2 linked regions of the Priestia megaterium genome follow. Each later gene encodes a partner of the first gene's protein in a complex. Links are inferred from orthologs where the notes say so. Each region holds a gene or a part of one and is shown on either strand. Other genes may lie near its edges.

Region 1 (16,866 bases):
AGTAACAAAATGGGATATAGATGTGGTGAGAAATAAACTGCTGGAAGTGTTAGAACTCGACGAATGTATTACGGTAGAAGTTAAAGAAGAACGTTTGGAACATCCAGCTGCTATTTTAGATAACATGCTTGATTGGGCTGCCGAAAACAATCGAATCGCCGATAATTCTATCACATATAGAGATTTATTCGATACCAAAATAATGGGATGCTTTGCAAGCATGCCTTCAGAGGTTAATCGAACCTTTTACGATCACTATCAGCAAAACCCTCAAAAAGCCACAAGCTATTATTATAAGCTGTCAAAAGACATTCACTATATTCGCAGAGATCGAATTGCTAAAAACGAAAGATGGGTAACAAACACTGACTTTGGAGAACTTGAAATTACTATCAACTTATCTAAGCCGGAAAAAGATCCAAAAGCAATTGCAGCAAGCAAATCACTGAAAGAAAGCAACTACCCGCTATGCCTGCTCTGTAAAGAAAATGCTGGCTATGCAGGCCGCATTAACCACCCAGCTCGCCAAAATCACCGGATTATCCCTGTGGAATTGCAGGAAGAGCTGTGGTACATGCAGTTTTCACCTTACGTTTATTATAATGAACATGCCATTGTTTTTGCGAGTGAGCATACACCTATGCATATTTCAAAGCAAACGTTTAAGCGGCTGCTTGCCTTCGTTGAACAATTCCCACATTATTTTTTAGGGTCAAATGCAGATTTACCCATCGTAGGAGGATCTATTTTAACGCATGATCACTTTCAAGGAGGCTATCATGAGTTTCCTATGGCTAAAGCAAGAATAAATAAATTGTTCTCTCTTGAAGCGCATCCAAACGTGAAAGCTGGAATTGTTCATTGGCCAATGTCGGTCGTTCGTCTTCAAAGTTCGCACCTTGCACCATTAGTGGAAGCAGCGGATTTCATTTTGAAGAAATGGAAATCATATAGTGATCAAAGTGCTGGTATTTTAGCTTTTACAGATCAAACTCCTCACAATACGGTCACGCCTATTGCTAGGAAAAGAGGGGATTTGTACGAATTAGATTTAGTACTGCGAAACAATCGAACAAACAGCAAGCATCCAGATGGCATTTATCATCCGCATGCAGAAGTTCATCATATCAAAAAAGAGAACATAGGTTTAATTGAAGTAATGGGGCTTGCGGTTTTACCCGGTCGTTTGAAAGACGAAATGAGTCTAGTGGCCAAAGGGTTAGTTCAGAATAACCTGAGTGAAGTAGCCAGCAGGCATGATCAAGTGAAAAAACACGTGAAGTGGGCTGAACACATCAAGAAAAAATATCCGCATATTGAAGTGGAAAATGTCCAAAGCATTCTTCAACAAGAGCTCGGTTTGATCTTTGCGACTATTTTAGAGCATGCAGGTGTGTTTAAACAAACTGCTGAAGGGCAGCTCGCATTCAGTCGTTTTATGAATTCGTTAAATGAAGCGTAAATCATTAATAAAAACAGGCAGCTCGTAATGAGCTGCCTGTCTTTATACAGTTAGGGCATGCTGTTTTAAAAGGGTATACAGAGCCTGTGTTCCTTTATTATCCTGGCCTTGTTTTTCGAGCTGTTCATAAAGCGATTTTGCTAATTTTAGCCCGGGTGTATACAGCTCCATTTCTTCAGCTGATTCAATGGCAATCTTCATATCTTTAATGAAGTGTTTAATATAAAAGCCTGGTTCGAAGTCTCCTTTAATCATGCGAGGAGCTAAATTGCTTAACGACCAGCTTCCCGCTGCGCCTGTTTCAATACTTTTTAGAACGGTATTCGGATCTAATCCGGCTTTTTCAGCATAAAGTATCGCTTCGCAGACACCCATCATATTAGAGGCAATAGCAATTTGATTGCACATTTTTGTATGTTGACCAGCACCGGCGCTTCCTTGAAGAACGATATTTGTCCCCATTTTTTCAAGAATAGGCGTAACGGCAGAGAATGCTTCAGAATCGCCTCCTACCATAATCGCTAAGGTTGCTTTCTGAGCCCCAATATCTCCTCCTGAAACAGGAGCGTCAAGCGCATGAATGTGCTTCTCTTTTGCTGCTTGATAAATCTCACGAGCAAGTATAGGGCTTGATGTCGTCATATCAATTGTATAGCAGCCTTTCTTTGCATTATGTATAATGCCGTCTTTTCCCAAATAAATCTCTTTTACATCGTGAGGATAGCCTACCATGGTGATAATAACATCAGATTGTTCGGCCACTTCTTGAACGGTTTCTTTCCATTTGGCCCCTTTTTCAAGTAGTGCTTGAGCACGAGTTTTTGTTCGTGTATAAACAAGGACTTCATATCCTGCGTCAATTAAATGCCCGGCCATGCTTTGACCCATAACGCCTGTTCCGATAAAACCAATTTTTTCTTTAGTCACAGCAGTATTCACTCCTAAAGTTAATAGTTTGATTATTCTAAAATTATATAGTTAAAGTTTGGGATAATCAATGATTCCGACTATATATAGATAGAGAAAAGCACTCTCAGTCCTATGTCTTGAATACGAGGTAAGGAAAGAAAGTACTGAGAAGAACCTATGCCAAAAAATAAAAAAAGCGCTGGCTTTACAGCCAACACTTTTTAGTGTTGATTATTTGCTGGTTTATTCGGTACACCCAGTTCTCCAATCAAAATTACAACTAGCGTGAAAACTACTCCAAGGATGGAAGCGGTTGCGAAACTGTAAGTACCGCCCGTCATTGCAGAGATTACGTACACTGCCATATTCATTAGTAAAAAGCCCCAAACAAAAGCCATTACGACACGCATTCTATTCACCTCGTTTACAGTACAGTTTGATTTCATTTTAGCATATAGCAGTCAAATAAGAAATTGAATTTTTTATGAATAAATAAGGGGCGTGCTCCCATGCAGAAACAAAAGAGCAATAAGTCAGAAATAGGCATTATTCTAGTGCGCTTTTTTATGGTTCTATCATACACTGTATGGAACAACTAGTAAGTTACGGAGGAAGAGCTATGATACATCGACGCTTTTTTAGCTTAGATACGCAATGGAATGTCGTACATGTCCCTGAACGACCGAATGGTTTCGGTGTGTTAGTACTGGGTGATAAAGATCATTTTGTTGAAAGTTCAACTAGCTTATGGATTCAGCACGGCGGAAGGTCACAGCTGTTGCAATGTTTACAAGATGAAGGATACACAGTATTTTATTCCAATTTATATGGCCGGCATTGGGGGTCTCCTGAAGCATATCACCTTGCAAAACAACTTTATCATTTAGTAATGAAACAAGAAATTTTAAATAAACGAATTCATATTTTAGCTGAAGGAATGGGGGCTCTGTTAGCGCTGCAGCTAATGGAAAATGACGGGAATACGTTCATTCGATCAGCTGGTTTACTAAATCCGTGTATTGATCTTCATACGCATGCAGAACATGAAAAAAACAATAAATTCTTTTATAAACAATTCACGAAGGACTTGACTCAAGCTTATAAAGTGGAGCGGAAGCAAGTATCAAAGCTAATTAAGGAGTACCCTTCCGTTACGGAATTAAAATCAACGCTGCCCGTGAAGATATGGACCGCGCCTAATGCCTCTACTCATTATCCAATTGCACACAGTAAAAAATATGAACTACATCGTGAAGAACTTCACTCTCCGATTATGCTTTCACTTTATTTGCCTGAAAAAAACTATTTATTTGAACGGTCCCTTCTCCAATTTTATAAACAGCATGAAAAAGTGTTATAAGCAAAGCTTCTATGATTATACATATCATAGGGGCTTTTTGTATAAGAGATAAAAGGAAAAAGAGAGTTCATGATGTTTTTAGGGATGAACTACTTTGAAATAAGGAATGAGTACTCTCTATAACTATAGGGCTTTAAGCTTTTGTTTAATAAATGATGAATGAAGAATTGGAGGAAGCGATATGGGAAATGTAGTAGTAATAGGGGCAAACCGCTTTATTGGTTTTCATTTATGTATGACTTTTTTAGACGAAGGTACAGAAGTAAAAGGATATACACATTCTGCTCATAAAGAAGAAGATGATTTGCAGGAAGAGATGAAATTTTTCTTAGGGCGAAACGCTAATTATGTATCGACTGAAGTAGGCGATTCATTAGATATGATTACCTCAGAAACGGATATTGTCTACTTCACGTATTTCGATGGAGGAGATTTTTATCATCCTGATTTTTTAAGACAAGAAATGCAAAAAGCGCAGCAAGTACTCATTCAAGCACTTAATAAATGCCGTCAATTCAACATTCGATTTGTGTTTGTTTCTACCATGCGCGTATTTGGAGACCAGCAGCGAAAGATTGAAGAAACAACGATTCCAGAACCGGACAGTAGTGAAGGAAGGCTATACGTTCATTTTGAGCGAATGATAGAAAAATATAAAGATGATGGATGGCCCATTATGATTGTCAGAACGCCCACTCTTTACGGACCTTGGCAGCCTTTGTCAATGTGCTATTCTAAAAATATTGCCGGGTACGAGGAAGATTTTACCATTATGGAAGGCACGGATTTTATTATTTATATTGAAGACGCCGTCAGTGCACTCAGACGCTGTAAAACTGGTGCATATTCATATGAAGTGGTTCATTTAGTTGAAGAAAAATTACAGCCTTGGAGCGCTGGAGCAAACATTACTCATATGGAGGTGAAGGAAGAAGCGGCTCAAGAAAAATATGAAATCAGCAGGAAAGCGAAAGAACTGCTACATTTTTCTTCCAAAGTAACGGCTAAAGAAGGCATTTACCTGCAAAAAAAACATATGAGAACATTCTTTTTACCTCTTCATTAAAGGAGAAAGTTGTACTTATAGAATAGATTCGCTAATATAAGGAGGAATAAATGTTTTTAATAAAGGAGATTTCACTATGGAAGAGCAAAATATGCAATTCATGCAAATTGCAATGAAGTACTTGCCAGAAGCAAAGCAGATTTTAGATGAAACAGGCGTTGAGTTATCAATGGAACACGTACAGCCGGTATTGACATTACTGACAAAAGTAATGAACGACGCCTATGAGCTTGGCAAGCAAGATGCATTAGCTGAAAATGAAAACAACTAAAGAAAACAGCTCGGTAGAATCCGAGCTGTTATTTTTGTTTGTAAAATAAATCGACTAAAGGGGCAAACTGTTTAAGAAGAGGAGCTAGTTCTTCAACGGCGAGTACAATTTCATCGATTTGTTTGAATAATCTTTCCCACTCCTCTCGCTCTCTTTCTTCTCTTGATTTTCTGCGCCCAGCTCCAAACATAAAATCAGAAAAAGCTTCATTTCTTTGTCTTCTTGCCATGATACTCATTCCTTTCACTATTTTAATGGTGGGTAAGTTCTTACCTAATGTCCCATACTAGAGTAAGAGGGACCCGTATGATTACTATATGTAGCATGATAGATACCTGAGTAGGACGAACACCCATATAGACAAAAAATAAAAAATGAAGTAAAATTAGTACCAACTCATAATAATTGATTATATAATCGGTAAATGAAATGACAGATATAGGTTTTATAGGAATATAAGCCTTTTATTTAAAGGAGAGGTTGATATGAACGCTGGTGTTCTAGGAATTGGACGTTATGTACCAGAGAAAGTTGTAACAAATTTAGATCTTGAAAAAGTAATGGATACATCAGATGAGTGGATTCGTACGCGCACAGGTATTCAAGAGCGCCGAATTGCAGCCGATAACGAGGACACATCTGATTTAGCTTATAAAGCAGCAGTTGAAGCTTTACATAAAGCTAACGTCGAGGCAGAAGATATTGACATGATCATTGTTGCTACGGTAACGCCAGATCAACCGTTTCCTACAGTATCATGTATGCTGCAAGAAAAATTGGGAGCAAAAAAAGCAGCTTCTTACGATGTGAGTGCAGCATGTGCAGGATTTATGTACGGCATGATTACAGCTAAGCAATTTATTGAAACTAATGCTTACAAGCATATATTAGTGGTCGGTGTAGAAAAGCTTTCTAAGATTACAGATTGGGACGACCGTAACACGGCTGTTTTATTCGGAGACGGAGCAGGTGCAGTTGTAATGGGACCTGTGTCAGAAGGACGAGGTATTTTATCCTTTGAACTAGGATCCGACGGTACAGGAGGCAAGCACTTGTATCAAAACGAGCTTGATCATATTGTCATGAACGGACGTGAAGTATTTAAGTTTGCTGTTCGACAAATGGGGGAATCTGCTGTTAATGTAATTGAAAAAGCAGGTTTAACAAAAGAGGATGTTGATTTTCTTGTACCTCATCAAGCGAATATTCGTATTATGGAAGCTGCAAGACAGCGATTAGACTTGCCTGAAGAAAAAATGTCTAAAACAATCCAATACTACGGCAATACATCAGCAGCATCGATTCCAATTTCAATTGTTCATGAGCTTGAAGCAGGGAAAATTCAAGACGATGATTTAATTGTAATGGTTGGCTTCGGAGGCGGCTTAACATGGGGAGCTATTGCCATTAGATGGGGAAAATAACACTACATTTTTAAAGCAACTGAAGGAGATGAATGTACGATGAATAAAAAACGTGTAGTTGTAACAGGACTTGGTGGGCTTACACCAATTGGAAATGACGTAGAAACAGCTTGGAAAAACGCAGTAGCAGGCGTGTCTGGCGTTGGTCCTTTAACAAGACTAGATGCAGATGAATTTCCTGCTAAAGTAGCGGCTGAAGTAAAAGATTTTAACGTGGAAGATTTTATTGACCGCAAAGAGGCTCGTAAGATGGATCGCTTTACTCAATATGCGATGGTAGCTGCATTGGCGGCTGTTAAAGATGCGAATTTGACTATTACGGAAGAGATTGCTCCAAACGTCGGGGTTTGGATTGGATCTGGAATTGGCGGTATGGAAACGTTTGAAAATCAATATTCAACGTTATTAGAAAAAGGTGCCCGCCGTGTAAGTCCATTCTTTATTCCGATGATGATTCCTGATATGGCAACAGGACAAGTTTCTATTGCTTTAGGGGCGAAAGGCGTGAACTCTTGTACGGTAACGGCGTGTGCAACAGGTACAAACTCTATTGGTGATGCATTTAAAGTCATTCAACGCGGAGATGCAGACGTGATGGTGACGGGCGGTACGGAAGCACCAATCACGCGTTTATCTATTGCTGGTTTCTGTGCGAATAAAGCACTTTCTACAAATCCAGATCCTGCAACAGCATCTCGTCCGTTTGATAAAGACCGCGACGGCTTCGTTATGGGAGAAGGTGCGGGTGTTATTGTGCTTGAAGAGCTTGAACATGCATTAGCACGCGGCGCACGTATTTATGCTGAAATTGTGGGCTATGGTTCAACAGGAGATGCTCATCATATCACAGCGCCAGCTCCAGGAGGAGAAGGCGGCGTTCGTGCAATGCGTCATGCGATTGAAGATGCAGGTCTACAGCCAAGTGATATTGATTACATCAATGCTCACGGTACAAGTACAGGGTACAACGATAAATTTGAAACGATGGCTATTAAAGAAGTATTTGGTGACCACGCTCAAAAAGTAGCAATTAGTTCAACAAAGTCAATGACTGGCCACTTGCTAGGAGCTGCTGGTGGAGTAGAAGCTATTTTTAGTGTGAAAGCAATTCAAGACGGTATTCTTCCTCCAACAATTAACTATCAAACACCCGATGAAGAGTGCGATTTAGACTACATTCCAAACAAAGCGCGTAAGCAAGAAGTAAAAGCGGTGCTAAGCAACTCACTTGGATTTGGCGGTCACAATGCAACAATCATCTTTAAAAAATACGAAGCATAATGAAAAATTCTAGGCTGACGCCTAGAATTTTTTTTATTTTTAATAACCAAAAGAGTAGCTGTGAACATATCATGAAGCAAAAGGATGAAGAAAGAGAGGGGAAAACATGCCGATTGTTTCAACTTCTACTTGGACGGAGCCGAAAGAAATAAGCCGTTATCTTGCGCGCTATTTTAAGAAATTAAAAGAAAAAGAATATATGGAATTACTTTTTAACTATGGAATGTGTCCGCCTTCTTTAATGTTTATAAAAGAATTAGAAGAAATGAAGAAAAGGCAGGTTTGGAAGAAAGTAAAAGCACATTATGAAAAGCTTAAAAAAGCATGGAATGGGCCGGATGTAGCGGTGCTAGTGCTTCCAAGCAATCCTCGAAATCGAAAAATGCAGCGTGAATTTAACGGAAGAGCAGGTGTCGCTTTTACCGATAAATTATTTGTGTTTATGACAAGTCATACATCCGATGAAGAAATGTTAGCGGTGCTTACCCATGAATATCATCACGTTTGCAGGCTAAAAGCCATTAACAAATCTGATGAAACGATTACTTTGTTAGACGCTATGATGATGGAAGGGTTAGCTGAAAGAGCAGTGGAGGAATATTGTGGTAAAAAATATTTAGCCCCTTGGACAAATTATTATACCATTGAAGAAGCTAAAAAAATGTGGGAAAAGCATGTTAAACCTTATTACAATCTGCGCGCTGACGAAAAAAAATATGATCAACTGTTATTCGGCCAAAATTGGTATCCAGAAATGATGGGCTACAATATCGGTTATCATCTTGTTACTTCATGTATGAAGCCTCACACTTTAACTACTACCCAGCTGCTTCCTCTTAGTACCAATACTATCTTAAAAAAATCTGCGTTCCAACTGTAAAAAAATAAGTTCTATATACCTAAAACAAAAAATAGTAAAATTTATCCTGTTTTCAACAAAAAATTAGGAGGTTTATGCGTTAAAGTGCTGAAGAGATATTCAAAAATCATTATTTTAAAAATAAAAAATATAATTAATTTTCAAAATATATTGATTTTGTAATGAAATTGTAATAATATCTTATTCAAATATAACAATTTTTAGAAAAATGAGGTGTGCACTATAAATGGATAAAAAGCCCGTCGAATCAACACCTTTACTAGAAGTGAAAAATTTACAAACTGCTTTTTCCATTAATGATTCCTGGCATAATGCTGTGGACGACGTGTCGTTTCAAGTCGGACGAAAGCGAATTGTAGGAGTTGTAGGAGAATCTGGCTGTGGAAAAAGCGTATTGTCTTTATCCGTTATTGGGCTATTACCTAAAGTAAATAGTCAAATTAGAAGCGGAAGCGTTGTATTTAACGGAAAGAATCTTACGCACTTATCAGAAGATGAGATGAATGATGTTCGGGGAAAAGACATCTCAATGATTTTCCAAGAACCGATGACATCTCTCAATCCTGTTTTAACCATTGGGTATCAGCTGCAGGAAGTATTGTTTAACCATATGAATATATCGAAAGCGGAAGCGCGTGAAAAAAGCATTGCGCTTTTAAAAAGCGTTGGTATTTCGAGATCCGAAAAGCTCATCGATGAATATCCGCATCAGCTATCGGGAGGAATGAGACAGCGCGTCATGATTGCCATGGCGGTAGCTTGTCAGCCTAAACTTTTAATTGCGGATGAGCCGACAACCGCCCTGGATGTTACGGTTCAAGCTCAAATTTTAGAATTGTTAAAAGAAATTCAAGAAAGCAATGATATGTCTATTATTATGATTACTCATGATTTAGGAGTCGTTGCTGAGATGTGTGATGAAGTGATTGTCATGTATGGCGGGAAAATTGTTGAGCATACAGATGTTGATACGTTATTTTATGCCCCAAAACATCCGTACACGAAAGCGCTTCTTCACTCAATTCCACGCATGGAAGATGATGTAGAAGTATTAAATACGATCAAAGGAATTGTGCCTTCTCTTGTAAACATGCCGAGGACAGGCTGTCGTTTCGTTAACCGATGTCCTCATGCAATGGAAGACTGCAGTTCCGTTACGCCTGTTCTTCGCGAGGATTCACAGGGGCATGACGTCGCATGTCTGCTGTATGAAAACAGCTATCCGTCAAAAGGAGTGAAGACAAGCTAATGACTAAAGCAGTGAAAGATGTATTGCTAGAAGTTCAGCATTTAAAAACCTATTATCCTATTCACGGGGGATTTTTTCGAAAGAAAATTGGTGATGTAAAAGCAGTTGACGGTATTTCCTTTGCGATTCGAAAAGGAGAAACGCTCGGTCTGGTAGGAGAATCTGGCTGTGGAAAATCCACGGCAGGAAGGACGATTCTAAGACTGTTGGAACCAACTAGCGGAAAAATTATTTTCGATGGTAAAGATATCACAGAAGCAAGAGGAACTTCTCTCCGTAAAATTAGACAAGATTTCCAAATGGTTTTTCAAGATCCCTATGCTTCCCTCAATCCAATGCAAATGGTTGGAGATGTTATTTCTGAACCAATTCGGAATTTTACAGGAAAATCAACCAATCAATTAAAATCAGAAGTTATGAATCTACTTACAAAAGTAGGGTTACCGGAAGATGCATACTATAAATATCCTCACGAATTTTCCGGTGGGCAGCGTCAGCGTATTGGAATTGCACGTGCACTTGCACTTCGTCCAAAACTTATTATTGCTGATGAACCGGTGTCGGCACTTGACGTTTCTGTCCAATCACAAGTTTTAAACCTTCTTAAAGAACTTCAACAAGAATTCGACCTAACCTTTTTATTTATTGCCCATGATTTGAGTGTTGTTAAACATATGAGTGACCGTATCGGTGTTATGTACCTAGGCGGTTTAGTAGAAATTGCTGATAAGAAAAGCCTATACGCAGAGCCATTGCACCCTTATACGCAAGCGCTTGTATCGGCTATACCTGAACCAGATCCACGAAAGAAAAAACAGCGCATTATTTTACAGGGAGATGTGCCAAGTCCAATTGATCCGCCAAAAGGCTGTGCGTTTCATCCTCGCTGTATACATGCCATGGCAGAGTGCAGCCAAACGAAACCTGCCTTAAAGGAGGTGAGACCTGGCCATCAAGTAGCTTGCCATTTATATAACTCGTAAAAGCTACATACGAACAGATTATTAGTTAAATAGGGGGAACGTCATGATGAAAAAGAAATCGTTTTTATCACTTGTTTCCATTTTGCTTGTGCTATCGCTTTTTCTAGCGGCATGCAGCGGTGGAAGCAGTTCTTCATCTTCTAGTAATAAAGAAGGCGGAGAAGCAAAAACTGAAGGTGCAAAAACAGACAAGCCAAAAGATGGCGGAACGATTACGTATGGGATTGACGGAGCGCCGGAAGGGCTTTTTGAGTACGCATTGTATGGTAGTGCGTATGATAGCCAAATCTTAGAATTTATCAATGAAGGTCTTTTTACTTATGATAAGAAATTAAAAATTAAATCTGACTTAGCTACTTGGGACGTGAGTGGTGATAAACTAACTTACACGTTTAAATTAAAAAAGGGGATTAAGTGGCATAACGGAGATCCATTAACTGCAGATGATTTTAAATATACGTATGAAACGATTGCTGATAAAGACTATACAGGTCCACGCTATGTAAACGTTGAGCATATTAAAGGCGCTCAAGAATATCATGACGGCAAAGCGGATTCTATTTCCGGAGTTGAAGTGGTAGATCCGCAAACATTTAAAGTAACGTTTAAAGAAGTTCGTGTAAATAACTTAGACAATCTATGGCCGTATCCAATGCCGAAAAAGTACTATGAAGGAATTGCTGTAAAAGATCTTGCAGAGTCCAAACAAGTTCGTAAAGAGCCTATTGGTGTTGGACCATTTAAAGTGAAAAAAGTGGTAGCAAGTGAATATGTTCAGATGGAACGCAATGATGACTATTGGAAAGGTAAGCCTCATCTTGATGGCGTTGTTGTAAAAGTACTGGATCCATCTGTTTCCGCCGGAGCATTGAAAAAAGGCGATGTCGACATTATGGATGTTCGCCCAGCTGATTTAGGGCAAGTTGAAAAAGCAGAAAACTTAGACTTTTTGGAAGGGAAATCAACTAGTTATTCGTATATTGGTCTACGATTTGGACATCGTGATAAAAACGCTGGTAAAAACGTAGATGATTATGATAAGTTCAAAGATCTAAAACTTCGTCAAGCATTGCTTTACGCAATAGATAGAAAAGCAATGGTAAAAGCATTTATGAACGACAAAGCGGTTGTTTCTAACACAGTTATTCCCTCTGTATTCTGGATTGCTGCTGACCAAAAAGATTTAACAAAGTACAAGTATAGTCCAGAAAAAGCTAAGAAATTGTTAGCTGAAGCTGGTTATAAAGATAAGAATAATGACGGTTTTGTAGAAGATCCAAACGGAAAACCATTTACGATCTCATTTGGTCACTATGCTGGTCCAGCCAACTTCGAGGGTCGTGCGAAGGCTATTATGCAAGCATGGAATGATATTGGTATTAAAACAAAATTAGCAACGGGTTCACTTGTTGAATTTAACTTGTACAATGAAATGAAAGATAACGACGATAAGGCGTTAGAAGCGTTCTTCGGTTCTTGGGACACTGGTTCAGATCCAGATCCTACAGGATTATGGAGCTCTAATGCTGAATGGAACTATGGCCGTTGGGTAAATAAGGAATCTGATGAAATGCTTAAAGACGGTTTGAGTGAAAAATCATTTGATGATAAACACCGTAAAGATGTATATGTAAAATGGCAAAAATTCTTTAACGAGCAGCTGCCAGCACTTCCTTTATGGGAAAATATCAATATTTATGCTGTGAATAAGCGTGTGAAAAACGTAACTCTAGATCCATCAACGGTAGTTGTAGATCCGGAGAAATGGTCTGTAACGGAATAAGTATTTTATATGTAAAGGAGAGTCAACGATGCTGCAATACTCACTAAGACGTATTTTAGGGATGATTCCAATGTTGATTCTGATCTCCTTTGTTGTGTTTTCCCTGGCAAAAATGATGCCAGGGGACCCTTTTGGGGGAGAAATCAACCCCAGTAATACAGATCCAAAATACATTGAGGAAATGCGTGATAAGCTAGGATATAACGATCCTATCTACGTTCAATATTGGAACTGGGTAAAGGGAGTGGCACAAGGAGATTTAGGAAAGTCAACAACTCATAAGTTACCGACATTAGATATTATTTTAGAGCGTATGCCTAATACGATCTTTTTAGCTTTGACTTCGCTTTTGATTACGTATGTGTTTGCATTTATTTTAGGTATGTATGCAGGAAGAAAACCGTATACCTTAGCAGATAACTTTATTGCAGGATATAATTACTTTGCATTAGCGGTTCCATCGTTTATCGCAGGGATCGTAGGCATTTATTTATTTTCCTTTCAGTTAGGCTGGTTTCCGTTTAGCGGTTCTGTTGAAGTAGGATTAAAAGAGGGATCATGGGAATTTATTCAAAGTAGAATTCATCACGTTATATTACCTGCACTGATTCTTGGCTTGATGTCGACCGCGCAGTATACCCAATTTTTGCGTAATGATATTATTGAAAACAGTCGCAAAGATTTTGTGCGCACAGCCAGAGCAAAAGGAACAAAAGAATCTAAAATTTATAATGTTCATATCTTACGCAACTCAATGATTCCGCTTATTACGTTTTTAGGGTTTGATCTTGTAACAATCATTAGCGGTTCTATCATTACAGAGACAATCTTTACGTATCCAGGAATCGGAAAGTTGTTTGTTGACTCTGTAGCAACTCGTGACTACTCAGTTATGATGTCGCTTACAATGCTGTTTTCAATTTTAACATTGGTTGGGAATCTGGTTGCTGATTTGTTATACGGCGTAGCAGATCCGCGTATTCGTTTGGATTAGGAGGAGAAAGTATGGAAATTGTAACGAAAAAAGATGTACAGCCAGAAGTGAATATGAAAGCTCCTAAAAACCTTTCTCCATGGGCGATTGCGCGAAAGAAGTTTGTAAAAAATAAACTAGCCATGATAAGTTTAGCTTTCATGATTGTGATTACGCTTCTTGCCATTTTTGCACCGCTGCTTACAAAAGCAGATATTACACGTATCGACTATATGGCGATGAATGCAGCGCCTTCCAGTGAGCATTGGTTTGGAACGGATACAAATGGTCGAGACGTATTTGCACGTACATTGTATGGAGGAAGAACTTCGTTACTGATTGGAGTTGCTTGTACAACACTCGTTATTTTAATCGGAACTCTTATTGGTTCGATTGCGGGTTATTACGGAGGCAAAGTGGACCAATTCTTAATGCGTTTTACAGACTTTGTCTTAAACTTTCCGCTCATTGTTTTTGTTGTAGTGTTAAATACAATTCTAATTGGAAAAATCTCAGGCGTTTGGACGCTCATCCTAGTTGTTAGCTTCCTAAGCTGGGGAAGTACGGCCCGGCTGGTGCGAAGCAAAGTCTTGGCTGAAAAAGAAAATGAATATGTGCTTTCAGCTGTTTCCATTGGGTGCAGCCCGTTTAAAATCATCTTCAAACATTTGCTGCCAAATGTGTTTTCAACGATTGTGGTTCAAGCCAGTTTGCAGATGGCCATCCTTATCGTGTTTGAGTCAGCGATTAGCTTTATCGGTTTTGGCGTGCCGGCTGATACGCCGAGCTGGGGGAATATGCTGACAGAAGCAAGGGAATCAGATGTGCTGCAGAATAAGCCTTGGATGTGGGTTCCGCCAGGTTTAGCTATTACATTTACGATCCTGGCTATCAACTTCATTGGTGAAGGATTAAAAGATGCTTTAAATCCAAAATCTCTTCGTTAAAAATCTATCACAAAAGTGTGATAGATTTTTTTAGGTTTGTCAGACCTCCTGACAAACCTATTACTATAGAAGAAACTCGGATTTTTTCTGCTTATAGGGGTGGATATAGTTCATGAAGCCTGTAGCAATCATTAGCACTGGCGTTATGTCTGAGCTTCGAAATAAGTGCATTTGCATAATAACCAAAAACGAAGGTATTTTACAATTAATTTTTAGAAAAATAACATCATTTGGAATAAAAATTCCTTTCTCTGCCTATACTGATGGATAACAAACAGATAGTAAGTGAGGGGTAAATTATGCTATATCTTCATGATGTATGGGTTAATTGGTTTGAAGGCGAAGAAAACGGTTATAATGTGTGTCATTTCCATGAGTGGAGAAAAGACGATTGTGTAGAACTGCTCGATCAAGCACCGTTATTAAAAGTAAATCCGCTTTTATTTCATTACATTGAAAATGATCTTTCCGAGCTACCTCAACAACTACTACAAGATGTCTATCAGAAAGCATACATTCGGAAAAATCATGAGCGCACGCAGGTTGAATATTGTTTTATTGTTACAGATGGAACGAATATTTTAGCAATTGATACGATGGGCTATCATATCCCAATTCGAAAAAGCCGCTTAATTCCAAGACAAGAACAGTTAGTTTATGAGATGATTGCGGATCAAGAAGAGCTAGAATATAAGTTCAGTGAAGACGAGCTAACTAAAAAAGAGCATCATATTCTTTCGCCGTCTCCTGAAACGATGAGAGGGCTAACACGTAAAGAACGTCAGCTAAAACAGCTGTTATTTATGGCACTTGATCAGCTACATACAACAAAAAATACAGCTCAAATCCGCTACTGGTACACAGAGTGGAATCCAACGAAATACGAAGACATTCAAGAGATGCCGTTTCAAGACGTATGGAATCAGCTATACGATGAAACGAAGTCAGGGTGGTCACCGAAACATAAATTATTATGCGAGCGCTTAGTAAAAGGACAACCTTTCTTTGAAAAACTTTGGGAAATTGAACAAGAGCCAAAAGTGAATTAAAAAAACGACTGCATAGCAGTCGTTTTTTTTTAACGTTTACGGCCAATTCCCATTGCGTTTCGCATTTTGCGAAGCATTTTATTAGCCGTTGCATTTGCTTTATCGGCACCTTGATCTAAAATATCATCTAACTCGCTAGAATCAACTAATTCATAATATCTTTCTTGAATTGGAGCAAGTGCTTCAGCTACTACTTTAGCTGTGTCAGCTTTAAAGTCACCATAACCTTTGCCTTCGTACATTGCTTCAATGTCTTCGATTGATTTATTTGCTAGGATTGAATAAATGCTTAATAAGTTTGAAATACCTGGCTTATTTTCTTTATCGTAGCGAACAATACCTTCTGAATCCGTTACGGCACTTTTGATTTTCTTTTCAATCGTTTTAGCGTCATCCAAGAGCGTAATAAAAGCTTTTTGGTTTGGATCGGACTTGCTCATTTTTTTCGTAGGATCTTGAAGAGACATGACGCGTGCGCCCACTTTTGGAATACGTACTTCAGGAATAGTGAAGATATCATTGTATTTTTTGTTAAAGCGCTCAGCTAAGTCACGCGTTAATTCTAAATGCTGCTTTTGATCTTCACCAACTGGCACCAAATCGGTGTTGTATAAAAGAATATCAGCTGCCATTAGTGGAGGATAAGTTAATAATCCTGCTGATACTGCTTCTTTTCCAGCGGACTTATCTTTAAACTGAGTCATACGCTCAAGTTCACCGATATACGCTACGCACTGTAACATCCATCCTGCTTCCGTGTGGGCGGGCACTTCTGATTGAATAAATAAAGTTGATTTTGCTGGATCAATTCCTACTGCTACATACAGAGCAGCAAGGCTGCGAATGTTTTTACGAAGTGCTAAACGGTCTTGAGGCGCTGTAATTGCATGCTGATCTACAATACAAAAATGACAGTTATAGTCATGTTGAAGTTCAACAAATTGCTTCATCGCTCCAATGTAGTTGCCTAAAGTGATTGTACCGCTTGGTTGAATACCTGAAAAAATTGTTTTCATCAAATCTTCCTTTCATCTGCACATATATGATGCTAGTTTACGTATACAACATAAAAAGGCCCATCCGCTCCTAGCATAAGCTAGGGGCGAATGGACCGCGTTGCCACCCTAATTAGCACACATTATTGTGAACTATCTTTATTCATGTAACGTTGAGATCAACGTTCAAGCTTTGCACTTGAAAGCTCCAAAGTCCATTCTGCAGGTTTCAAT
Region 2 (11,041 bases), 3.3 Mb from region 1 along the record:
TGTATCAATGGGAAAAGGAATTGCTGAATTGTTCAAGAGCCTTGGGGCAACGGTTGTCATTGAAGGCGGACAAACAATGAATCCAAGTACGGAGGATATTGTCAAAGCGATTGAAGAAACAAATGCAGAACAGGTACTTATTTTACCTAATAACGGAAATATTGTAATGGCTGCTAACCAAGCGGCTGCTGTTGCGGGCAGTCACGTTTCGGTTGTCCCGTCTAAAACGGTTCCTCAAGGAATGACAGCGCTGCTATCATTTAATCCTCAGCAAAGCTTAAAAGAAAACGAGGAAGCAATGACAGAAGCTCTGCAGCACGTAAAAACAGGGCAAGTAACGTATGCAGTTCGCGATACAAATATTGATGGCCTTGAATTAGCTAAAGGCGATTTTATGGGTATTGCCGAAAAGAAAATCGTCGTAAAAGATTCAGAGAAATTAGAAGCAGCGAAAAAGCTATTGACTTATATGATTGATGACGAAGCGGAAATCCTTACGATTCTTCAAGGAGAGGATGTCTCAGACGATGAAGCTGAAGCGCTAACATCGTTTGTAGAAGAAACGTTTGAAGAAGTTGAGGTAGAGCTTCATAAAGGAGATCAACCTTTATATTCTTACATTTTTGCAATTGAATAACAAAAAAAGAAGCACTCCTCTCAAGGGGCGCTTCTTTTTTGTGTTTTTTAAGTTAAATACGAACTATTTTATTTTTACATGTTGTAATCGTTCGGCATATTAGGTATATTAGTTGAAAAGAACCCGTTTGTATGGTAGTTTTGAAAACTGATTGAGTCAAATGTGAAAGAAAACAGCATGAGAGGAGAGGCAACAGTGGATATTTTAAAAGGAACAGGTTTATTATTATTAGTTTTATTTTTATTTTGGTTGTTTAGCAACAAGGCACCTTATGGCATGAAAGCAATGGGGGCTCTGGCAAGCGGAGCGGTGGCTGCGTTTCTCGTAGAGGCCTTTCAGTCATATGTAGGAGGAGATTTACTAGGTATTTCATTCTTAGGTGAAGTTGGAAAGGCTGCAGGAGGAATGGGAGGAGTTGCAGCAGCTGCACTAGTTGCTTTGGCGTTAGGAGTATCTCCTGTATATGCTCTTATGATGGGCGTGGTGTGTTCAGGACTAGGCTTGCTCCCTGGATTTTTTGCGGGATACCTCATGGCATTTGTAGTGAAATTTATTGAGAAAAAGGCACCTGCTGGTCTAGACTTATTAGGCAATATCTTAATTGCAGCACCTTTAACAAGATTAATTGGTAATGCATTCTCACCTATTGTAGATGCGACGCTTTTAAATATTGGAGGAATTATTAAAGATACAACAAGTGCTAGCCCTATTTTGATGGGAATTATTTTAGGGGGAGTTATTACAGTAGTAGCAACGGCTCCGCTTAGCTCAATGGCTTTAACGGCTATGCTAGGGTTAACGGGATTGCCTATGGCGATTGGAGCTCTTGCTGTATTTGGTTCTTCTTTCATGAACTATGTGCTGTTTGATCGATTAAAAATTGGGGATCGTCGTACAACCATTTCAGTTGCAGTTGAACCTTTAACACAAGCGAATATTATTTCAGCCAATCCAATTCCTATTTACATTACCAACTTTGTTGGAGGGGCGCTAGCGGGTGTAGTTGTGGCTCTGTTCGGATTAGTAAATGATGCTGCAGGCACGGCAACGCCAATCGCAGGACTTGCAGTGATGTTTGGGTTTAATGACCCTATGAAGGTCACAATTTGTGCAGTACTTTGTGCACTAGCGGGAGCATTAGCTGGGTTTATAGGTTCAGTTGTTTTTAAAAACTTTAAAATTAAAACAGTAGACGATGTAGCTTCAGAGCAAGAAGCAGCGTAAGTAATTCATCTTTTCCTGCATAACATAGCAAAAAAAACGGTGTGCTTATCCTATTTTTATGGATAAATACACCGCTTTTTTTGTGCGTGAATCTCTAACAAAAATGAGAATTTTTAAATTTTTTAAGAGCGTGAAACAAAGCTTCCAAAAAGTCAAAAGCTCAAGTAACATATAAGTAATAACAATGTCTAAATAGCAGGGGGAAAATCCTTATGAAATATAAATCTGTCTTTGATATTATTGGTCCGGTAATGATTGGACCATCTAGTTCACATACGGCTGGTGCAGCGCGTATTGGACGCGTTGCCCGAACACTCTTTGGTAAGCAGCCCACAAAAGTTGTGGTTTCATTGTACGGTTCTTTTGCTCAAACGTATAAAGGGCACGGAACAGACGTAGCGTTGATTGGCGGTATTTTAGATTTTGATACATTCGATCAGCGTATTCCGGAGTCTTTGGACTTGGCTAAAAAAGAAGGAATTGACGTCACATTTGTTGAGGAAGCGGCAATCACAGACCATCCGAATACTGCTCGCATCAAAATGAGCGACGGATTAAAGGAAATTGAAGTTGTTGGAATTTCAATTGGCGGAGGAAAAATTCAAATTACGGAGCTTAACGGATTTGAATTAAATTTATCAGGCATGAATCCAGCTATTCTCGTTGTGCATAATGATCGATTTGGTGCCATTGCGACCGTTACAAATATTTTGATGAAACATTCAATTAATATCGGACATATGGAAGTATCTCGCAAAGAGCGCGGCGAAGTAGCGCTTATGGCAATTGAAATGGATACGAATATTGAAGATGATGTAATTGAAGAGTTAAAAACATTGCCTCACATTATTCAAGTAACAAGAATGGTTGAATAGGAAAGGCCTGGGAGAATAAATCGAATAATTATATATGGTTCTAAAGTGAAAATAAGACAGAATAATAGCGGAGGTTACTATGTTTCGAAATGTAGCAGAACTAGTAGAATTAGCAGAAAGTCAAAATGTAAAAATTGCAGAGATTATGATTCAACAGGAAATAGATATCACGGGAGTTACTCGTGAAGAAATCATGGAAAAAATGGACCGGAACTTAACGGTTATGGAAGAAGCGGTTGAACGCGGTTTAAAAGGGGTACAGTCTGTTACAGGTTTAACAGGCGGGGATGCAGTGCTGCTTCAAAACTATATTCAAAGCGGAAAATCTTTATCTGGAAATTTAATTTTAGATGCAGTTAGCAAAGCTGTAGCGACAAACGAAGTAAATGCGGCAATGGGTACAATCTGTGCAACGCCTACTGCTGGATCTGCAGGGGTAGTGCCAGGAACGCTGTTTGCAGTGCAACATAAGCTAAATCCCACTCGTAAAGAAATGATTGAATTTTTATTTACATCAGGTGCTTTTGGGTTTGTTGTAGCCAATAATGCGTCTATTTCAGGAGCAGCAGGCGGATGTCAAGCAGAAGTTGGTTCAGCTTCAGGTATGGCAGCTGCAGCGATCGTTGAAATGGCAGGAGGTACACCTAGTCAGGCAGCTGAAGCAATGGCAATTACTCTCAAAAATATGCTAGGATTAGTATGTGACCCAGTAGCGGGGCTAGTAGAAGTTCCATGTGTGAAACGAAACGCAATGGGAGCGGCGAATGCAATGATTGCAGCAGATATGGCCTTAGCAGGCATTACAAGTCGTATTCCATGTGATGAAGTCATTGATGCTATGTATAAAATTGGTCAAACAATGCCGGTTGCATTACGAGAAACTGCACAAGGAGGCTTAGCGGCAACACCAACAGGTCGCGAGCTTGAAGCGAAGATCTTTGGTATTGCATTAAATAAAAGTGAATGAACTAACAACTATTTCAATTAAAACCATTAAAGGTATTGGAGATGAAACAGCACAAGCATTAGAGGATATGCATATTCACAGTGTGCATGACTTGTTAGAACATTTCCCATACCGCTATGAAGATTATGAGTTAAAAGATTTGGCTGAAGCAAAGCACGACGAAAAGGTCACCGTAGAAGGAAAGGTTCACAGCGTCCCCTCACTTACGTATTACGGAAAAAAACGTTCGCGCCTTACGTTTCGGCTGCTAGTAAACCGCTATTTGATTACGGTTACTTGTTTTAATCGCCCTTACTATAAATCGAAGTTAGAAATCGATCAAACTGTTACGGTTACGGGGAAATGGGATCAGCATCGGCAAACGATTAACTTGCAGGAGCTTCAATTTTCTCCGTTTGTTAAAAATCAAACGATTGAGCCTGTTTACTCAGTTAAAGGCAGCTTAACGGTCAAAGGAATGCGGAAGTTCGTCTCTCTTGCGTTGAAGAATTATGGCAGCAGCATTCAGGATATGCTCCCGGCCTCTATTCGTTCTAGGTACAAACTAGTAACGCGTGAAGAAGCGGTTAGAAGTATTCACTTACCTCGTGATCATGAAGATTTAAAACAAGCGAGACGTCGATTTGTCTATGAAGAATTTCTACTTTTTCAATTAAAAATGCAGGCGCTGAGAAAGCGCGAAAGAGAAGAAACGCCTGGAATGAAGCAAGCATTTGATTCAACTGAGCTGGTAAACTTCACGAACTTGCTGCCGTTTCCGTTAACAAGCGCTCAAAAACGTGTAGTAAACGAAATTACGCACGATATGAAATCGCCTTATCGCATGAATCGCTTGCTGCAAGGTGATGTAGGGTCAGGTAAAACAGTCGTAGCAGCGGTTGCTTTATACGCCACTGTTTTAGCGGGACATCAAGGTGCTTTAATGGTACCGACTGAAATTTTAGCTGAACAGCATGCAGAGTCATTAACTGCGATGCTTGAAAAGGTAGGCATCAGCGTAGGCTTGCTAACAGGGTCTGTTAAAGGAAAAGCAAGAAGAGAGCTGCTTCAGCGAGTGAGAGACGGAGATGTTCATGTATTAGTAGGTACACATGCCTTAATTCAAGACGAAGTTATATATAATAGTTTAGGGCTCGTCATTACGGATGAACAGCACCGCTTTGGAGTTGGACAGCGCCGGGTTTTACGTGAAAAAGGAGAAAGTCCGGATGTACTGTTTATGACGGCGACTCCTATTCCAAGAACCCTTGCTATTACGGTGTTTGGAGAAATGGATGTGTCCATTATTGATGAAATGCCAGCAGGACGTAAGGCTATTGAAACGTACTGGGTAAAACATGATATGCTTGAACGTATTTTACATTTCGTTGAAAAAGAAATACACGATGGCAGACAAGCTTATGTTATTTGTCCATTGATTGAAGAATCGGACAAGCTGGATGTTCAAAATGCAATTGATGTGCATGCAACACTCACTCACTATTTTAATGGAAAAGCAAGCGTTGGTCTCATGCACGGAAGATTGTCACCTGATGAAAAAGAAGAAGTGATGAAACAGTTTAGCGTAAATGACGTGCAGATTTTAGTATCCACAACGGTTGTAGAAGTAGGAGTGAACGTTCCGAATGCAACCGTGATGGTCATTTATGATGCAGAGCGCTTTGGGTTATCTCAGCTTCATCAGCTAAGAGGACGCGTAGGACGAGGAGATGCACAGTCGTATTGTATTCTGCTCGCGGATCCCAAATCAGAAGTTGGAAAAGAACGAATGACCATCATGACGGAAACAAACGATGGATTTGTATTATCAGAAAGAGACCTAGAGCTTCGTGGGCCTGGTGATTTCTTTGGTAGAAAGCAAAGCGGGATGCCTGAGTTTAAAGTAGCAGACATGGTGCACGATTACCGTGCGCTTGAAGTAGCTCGAGAAGATGCTGCTAAGCTTGTAAATTCCGACAGCTTTTGGACAGAAGATCAGTTTGCACTGCTGAGAATACAATTAGAAGCAACGGGCGTATTAACTGGAGAAAAATTTGATTAGTAAAAGAGGCTGAAAGTAGTTTAGTTGAAGGGAAATCCGAACGATGAATCGAGATTCTTGATGAAGAATCCAACTCGTTCGGATTTTTTCATTGGTAGGGTGAACGTCGGTTTCATGTATGTAGATACTTTTAGCGGCTGTTAATAGTCATGAATATCCATAGTGTGATTCACAGAATACAGCATGTGAAAAATGTTGCAATTAGAAGGCAATGATTATATACTGCTATTAGTACCTAGTATTAAAAGTTCGGATGGTGGACAATGAAGCGCAGTAAAAAAGAAAGACAGCAGCTATTAAAAACGACAATTGAAGAAAACCCATTTATTACGGATGAAGAACTAGCAGACCGTTTTTCAGTGAGCGTTCAAACAATTCGATTAGACCGCCTAGAGTTGTCGATTCCTGAACTGCGAGAACGTATTAAGCATGTAGCTTCAAAACAACTAGACGAGGAAGTGCGTTCGCTTCCGATTGAAGAAGTAATTGGAGAAGTTATCGACATTGAACTAGATCAATCAGCGATATCTATTTTTGATGTGAAAACAGAGCATGTGTTTCAGCGTAATCAAATTGCTCGTGGTCACCACCTTTTTGCGCAAGCTAATTCGTTAGCTGTCGCTGTTATTAACAACGAACTAGCGCTCACAGCAGATGCGTCGATCCGTTATCATCGCCCTGTGAAGCTTCATGAGCGAGTGATAGCAAAAGCGAAAGTTCTGTCAACTAGTGAAGTGCGAACCACCGTTGAGGTAAACAGCTATGTAGGGCAAGAGCAAGTGTTCTCTGGCACTTTTAAAATGTATCGTTCTACAAAGGATAAATAATAAAAAGGATGAGACCCAACATGAAACTAGCTATTGATGCAATGGGCGGAGATCATGCACCGAAAGCCATTATTGAAGGTGTAGAAAAAGCTACTGCTCAATTTAAAAAATTACATATTACGTTAATTGGAAACGAATCAGAAATAAAAAAGCATTTAACAAATTCAGATCGTATTTCAATTATTCATACAGAAGAAACCATTGATGCAACTGATGAGCCAGTGCGAGCTGTGCGCCGTAAAAAACAAGCATCTATGGTATTAATGGCAAATGAAGTAGCCGAAGGTCGTGCTGATGCTTGTATTTCAGCAGGAAACACAGGTGCGTTAATGACAGCGGGACTTTTTATTGTAGGTCGCATCAAAGGCATTGAACGTCCAGCACTTGCTCCGACGCTTCCGACACTAGATGGAAAAGGCTTTTTAATGCTAGACGTTGGTGCAAACGTTGATGCCAAGCCTGAACATTTGCTCCAGTACGCTGTGATGGGGTCGGTGTATGCCGAAAAAGTACGCGGCATTCAAGCTCCTAGAGTGGGACTGTTGAACATTGGAACTGAAGATAAAAAAGGAAATGACTTAACCAAACAAGCTTTTCAGCTACTAAAAAACGCTGATCTCAATTTTGTAGGCAACGTGGAATCTCGTGATTTGCTAAACGGCGTAGCCGATGTGGTTGTAACAGATGGTTTTACAGGAAATATGACTCTTAAGAGCATTGAGGGAACGGCGCTTTCCTTGTTTTCAATGATTAAACAAGAATTAATGAGCACGTTAAAAAGCAAGTTAGCCGCAGCGGTACTCAAGCCTCAACTGCAGGGTTTAAAAGCGAAAATGGATTACAGTGAATATGGAGGAGCAGGGCTGTTTGGATTGCATGCGCCTGTTATCAAAGCGCACGGTTCGTCGGATGCGAATGCAGTATTTAGCGCGATTAAGCAAGCTGTGAATATGGTGGAAAACAATGTGTCTTCCACTATTCAAAAAGCAATCGAACAAACTGCTAATGAAGAAAAGGAGAGATAAGAAATGGGGAAAATTGCTTTTATCTTTCCAGGCCAAGGGTCACAAACTGTTGGTATGGGAAAAGATTTATATGATGAAACAGAGGAAGCAAAAAAGCTGATTCATACAGCTGACGAAGCTTTAGGGTTCAGTCTTTCAAACATTATTTTTGAAGGGCCTCAAGAAGAATTGACTTTAACTTATCACGCTCAACCTGCTCTTTTAACAACGAGTACAATGCTGCTTGAAGCGTTTAAAACGAGCGGAATTACACCCGATTTTGTTGCGGGTCACAGTCTAGGAGAATACAGTGCGCTTGTGGCTGCTGAGGTTTTATCGTTTAAAGATGCTGTTGTGGCTGTTCACAAAAGAGGTCGCTATATGGACGAAGCTGTACCAGCAGGTCAAGGTACAATGGCAGCAGTGCTTGGCATGTCTGCGGAAGATCTAGAAGCCGTTACCGCTCAAATTACAAACGAAGGCGACGCTGTTCAGCTTGCAAATATTAACTGTCCGGGTCAAATTGTTATTTCAGGTACGGTAAATGGCGTAGAAAAAGCAGGAGCTCTTGCCAAAGAAAAAGGTGCAAAACGCGTGATTCCTCTAGTGGTAAGCGGTCCGTTTCACTCTAGTTTAATGAAGCCAGCTGCTGAAAAATTACGTGATACGCTAGAAACAGTGGGCTTTAGCGATGCGAAAGTTCCAGTAGTAGCAAACGTAACAGCAAAGCCGGTTACTGACAGTCAAGATATTCAAAACAAGCTAGTGGAACAACTGTATTCTCCAGTGAGATGGGAAGAAACAGTTGAGACACTTCTTGCAGAAGGTGTAGATACATTTGTTGAAATTGGACCAGGAAAAGTATTATCAGGTCTTGTGAAAAAAGTAAATCGCCGTGCGGCTGTTTACGCTGTTAATGATCTTACATCATTAAAATCAACGATTGACGCACTAAAAGGGGGAGAATAAAATGTTACAAGGGAAAGTTGCAGTTGTAACAGGCGCTTCTCGCGGAATTGGTCGTGCCGTTGCAATTGAGCTGGGAAAGCTTGGTGCTAAAGTAGTTGTAAACTATTCTGGAAGCGAAGCGAAAGCTCTTGAAGTTGTGGATGAAATTAAAGGACTAGGAACGGATGCAATTGCTGTACAAGCAAATGTGGCAGAAAGTGATTCTGTACAAGCAATGATAAAAGAAGCGATTTCTACATTTGGTTCAGTAGATATTTTAGTAAACAATGCGGGCATCACACGTGATAATCTTCTTATGCGTATGAAAGAAGACGAATGGGATGATGTTATTAATACAAACTTAAAAGGCGTGTTTTTGTGTACAAAAGCGGTTACTCGTCAAATGATGAAGCAGCGCGCAGGACGCATCATTAACATTTCATCAATTGTCGGCGTCAGCGGTAATGCTGGACAAGCAAATTATGTAGCAGCAAAATCAGGCGTGATTGGTTTAACAAAAACAACTGCCAAAGAATTAGCAAGCCGCAATATTACAGTGAATGCAGTTGCTCCAGGTTTCATTGCAACAGACATGACGGATAAATTGAATGAAGAAGTTCAGGCGGAAATGTTAAAGCAAATTCCTCTTGCAAGCTTTGGCCAGCCTGAGGATGTTGCGAACGCAGTTGCGTTTTTAGCATCAGATGCAAGCCGTTATATTACGGGTCAAACGATTCACGTTGACGGCGGAATGGTGATGTAAAAAAGGCACTTTACGAAAAGTGCAATTTGGTGATAAAGTACAAAGGGACGTTTACTAGGCGACCGATAAACTTTATTATTCAACCATAGTATTTTAGATGGAAATCATCTATAATGACTTGAGGGGAGGTGAAGAACAATGGCAGAGGTACTAGAACGCGTAACAACAATCATTGTTGATCGTCTTGGTGTAGACAAAAGTGAAGTGAAACTAGAATCTAGTTTCAAAGAAGACTTAGGTGCTGACTCTCTAGACGTAGTTGAATTTGTAATGGAGCTTGAAGAGGAATTCGATATTGAAATTTCTGACGAAGAAGCTGAAAAAATTTCAACTGTAGGAGATGCAGTTAATTACATACAGAGCCAAATTTAATCTGTAGTATATGTATGAAAAGCCCCGTTAAACAGCGGGGCTTTCTCTTCTTTTTAAGAATTTCAAAAAAAGACCTCTTTTTTTTGAAAAGGTAGTGTATCTTTTAGGATACCTCGTTTTATAATGAGAGATGGTAGGGAAAAACTACGAAACAATTGAAGCAGGTAAGCGGAGGTATTTTATGCCTAAACAATATTCAAATCGAGATCGAAAGATGAACGTGAAATTCAAGCAAAATTTTGCCGAGTTTCAAAAGGAAATTGGTATTCAGTTTACAAATGAAGCGCTTCTTTTTCAAGCATTTACACATTCATCCTATGTGAATGAGCATCGCAGAAGACCGTATGAAGACAACGAGCGTCTTGAGTTTTTAGGAGATGCCGTATTAGAGCTAACCGTATCACAATTTTTATTTAAAAAGTATCCAACGATGAGTGAAGGTGAGTTAACGAAGCTTCGTGCAGCAGTTGTGTGTGAACCGTCGCTTGTTACTTTTGCAAATGAAATGGATTTTGGTAAACTAGTGTTACTTGGAAAAGGTGAAGAGATGACGGGCGGCCGATCTAGACCGGCTTTACTGGCCGATGTGTTTGAAGCATTTATCGGAGCTCTTTATTTAGACCAAGGGCTTGATACGGTAGTAACGATTCTAAAAAAAGTTGTCTTTCCGAAAATTAATGAAGGTGCTTTTTCTCATGTGATGGATTTCAAAAGCCAGCTTCAAGAAGTGATTCAACGTGATGGAGTTGGACAATTAGAATACAAAGTTTTGCAAGAAAAAGGTCCAGCGCATAATCGCGAATTCTTATCTCGCGTATCGTTAAATGGTGAAGAGCTCGGCGTTGGTGTAGGCCGTTCGAAAAAAGAAGCAGAGCAAAAAGCAGCTCAAGTAGCTATTACGAAAATTAGAGCAAGTCAAACGAAATAAAATGATCCCCCTCTTAACGCATTCGTTATAAAGGGGGATTTGCTATGAAAAGATTACATGTGTGAGGGGGGATTTCTATGTTCCTCAAACGATTAGATATTGCAGGGTTCAAATCGTTTGCAGAAAAAGTATCGATAGATTTTGTGCCAGGTGTAACGGCGGTAGTAGGACCGAATGGGAGCGGAAAAAGCAACATTACGGATGCTATACGCTGGGTGCTTGGAGAACAGTCAGCCAAATCGCTTCGTGGAGGGAAAATGGAGGACATTATTTTTGCAGGAAGCGAATCACGCCGTGCGGTAAACGTGGCTGACGTAACGCTGACTTTGGAAAATGATGACCAGTTTCTCCCGCTTGATTATCATGAAGTTAGTATTACAAGGCGCGTGTACCGCTCAGGAGACAGTGAATTTTTTATTAACAACCAGCCGTGCCGTTTAAAAGATATTGTCGAT

What was found.
Region 2: the proteins of fabF (region 1) and acpP are in contact, whole or in part, in a solved structure (PDB 6OKG), measured with the Escherichia coli proteins. The link is inferred for Priestia megaterium from one-to-one orthologs.

What each region holds. Positions count from the first base shown.
Region 1 is NZ_CP023317.1:661,147-678,012, forward strand. The notes cover bases 5,727-8,652. They hold fabF (beta-ketoacyl-ACP synthase II), read left to right. Parts: upstream 5,727-6,531; coding sequence 6,532-7,773; downstream 7,774-8,652. Other genes in these bases: CEQ83_RS03515 (beta-ketoacyl-ACP synthase III), read left to right, coding at 5,727-6,492; CEQ83_RS03525 (DUF2268 domain-containing putative Zn-dependent protease), read left to right, coding at 7,880-8,652. Also shown: galT (UDP-glucose--hexose-1-phosphate uridylyltransferase), read left to right, coding at 1-1,462; CEQ83_RS03485 (NAD(P)-dependent oxidoreductase), read right to left, coding at 1,505-2,389; CEQ83_RS03490 (YjzD family protein), read right to left, coding at 2,593-2,781; CEQ83_RS03495 (hypothetical protein), read left to right, coding at 2,991-3,731; CEQ83_RS03500 (NAD-dependent epimerase/dehydratase family protein), read left to right, coding at 3,913-4,797; CEQ83_RS03505 (ComZ family protein), read left to right, coding at 4,874-5,068; CEQ83_RS03510 (hypothetical protein), read right to left, coding at 5,097-5,297; more of CEQ83_RS03515, read left to right, coding at 5,554-5,726; more of CEQ83_RS03525, read left to right, coding at 8,653-8,653; CEQ83_RS03530 (ABC transporter ATP-binding protein), read left to right, coding at 8,880-9,902; CEQ83_RS03535 (ABC transporter ATP-binding protein), read left to right, coding at 9,902-10,885; opp4A (oligopeptide ABC transporter substrate-binding protein), read left to right, coding at 10,929-12,668; opp4B (oligopeptide ABC transporter permease), read left to right, coding at 12,697-13,662; opp4C (oligopeptide ABC transporter permease), read left to right, coding at 13,674-14,588; CEQ83_RS03555 (hypothetical protein), read left to right, coding at 14,701-14,859; CEQ83_RS03560 (YjbA family protein), read left to right, coding at 14,888-15,637; trpS (tryptophan--tRNA ligase), read right to left, coding at 15,667-16,656. UniProt on the Escherichia coli protein: Involved in the type II fatty acid elongation cycle. Catalyzes the elongation of a wide range of acyl-ACP by the addition of two carbons from malonyl-ACP to an acyl acceptor.
Region 2 is NZ_CP023317.1:3,989,763-4,000,803, reverse strand. The notes cover bases 8,319-11,041. They hold acpP (acyl carrier protein), read left to right. Parts: upstream 8,319-9,424; coding sequence 9,425-9,658; downstream 9,659-11,041. Other genes in these bases: smc (chromosome segregation protein SMC), read left to right, coding at 10,664-11,041; rnc (ribonuclease III), read left to right, coding at 9,840-10,586; fabG (3-oxoacyl-[acyl-carrier-protein] reductase), read left to right, coding at 8,546-9,286; fabD (ACP S-malonyltransferase), read left to right, coding at 8,319-8,544. Outside these bases: CEQ83_RS20455 (DAK2 domain-containing protein), read left to right, coding at 1-637; CEQ83_RS20450 (PTS sugar transporter subunit IIC), read left to right, coding at 833-1,861; sdaAB (L-serine ammonia-lyase, iron-sulfur-dependent subunit beta), read left to right, coding at 2,074-2,736; sdaAA (L-serine ammonia-lyase, iron-sulfur-dependent, subunit alpha), read left to right, coding at 2,816-3,703; ATP-dependent DNA helicase RecG, read left to right, coding at 3,696-5,744; transcription factor FapR, read left to right, coding at 6,008-6,571; phosphate acyltransferase PlsX, read left to right, coding at 6,592-7,596; more of fabD, read left to right, coding at 7,600-8,318. UniProt on the Escherichia coli protein: Carrier of the growing fatty acid chain in fatty acid biosynthesis.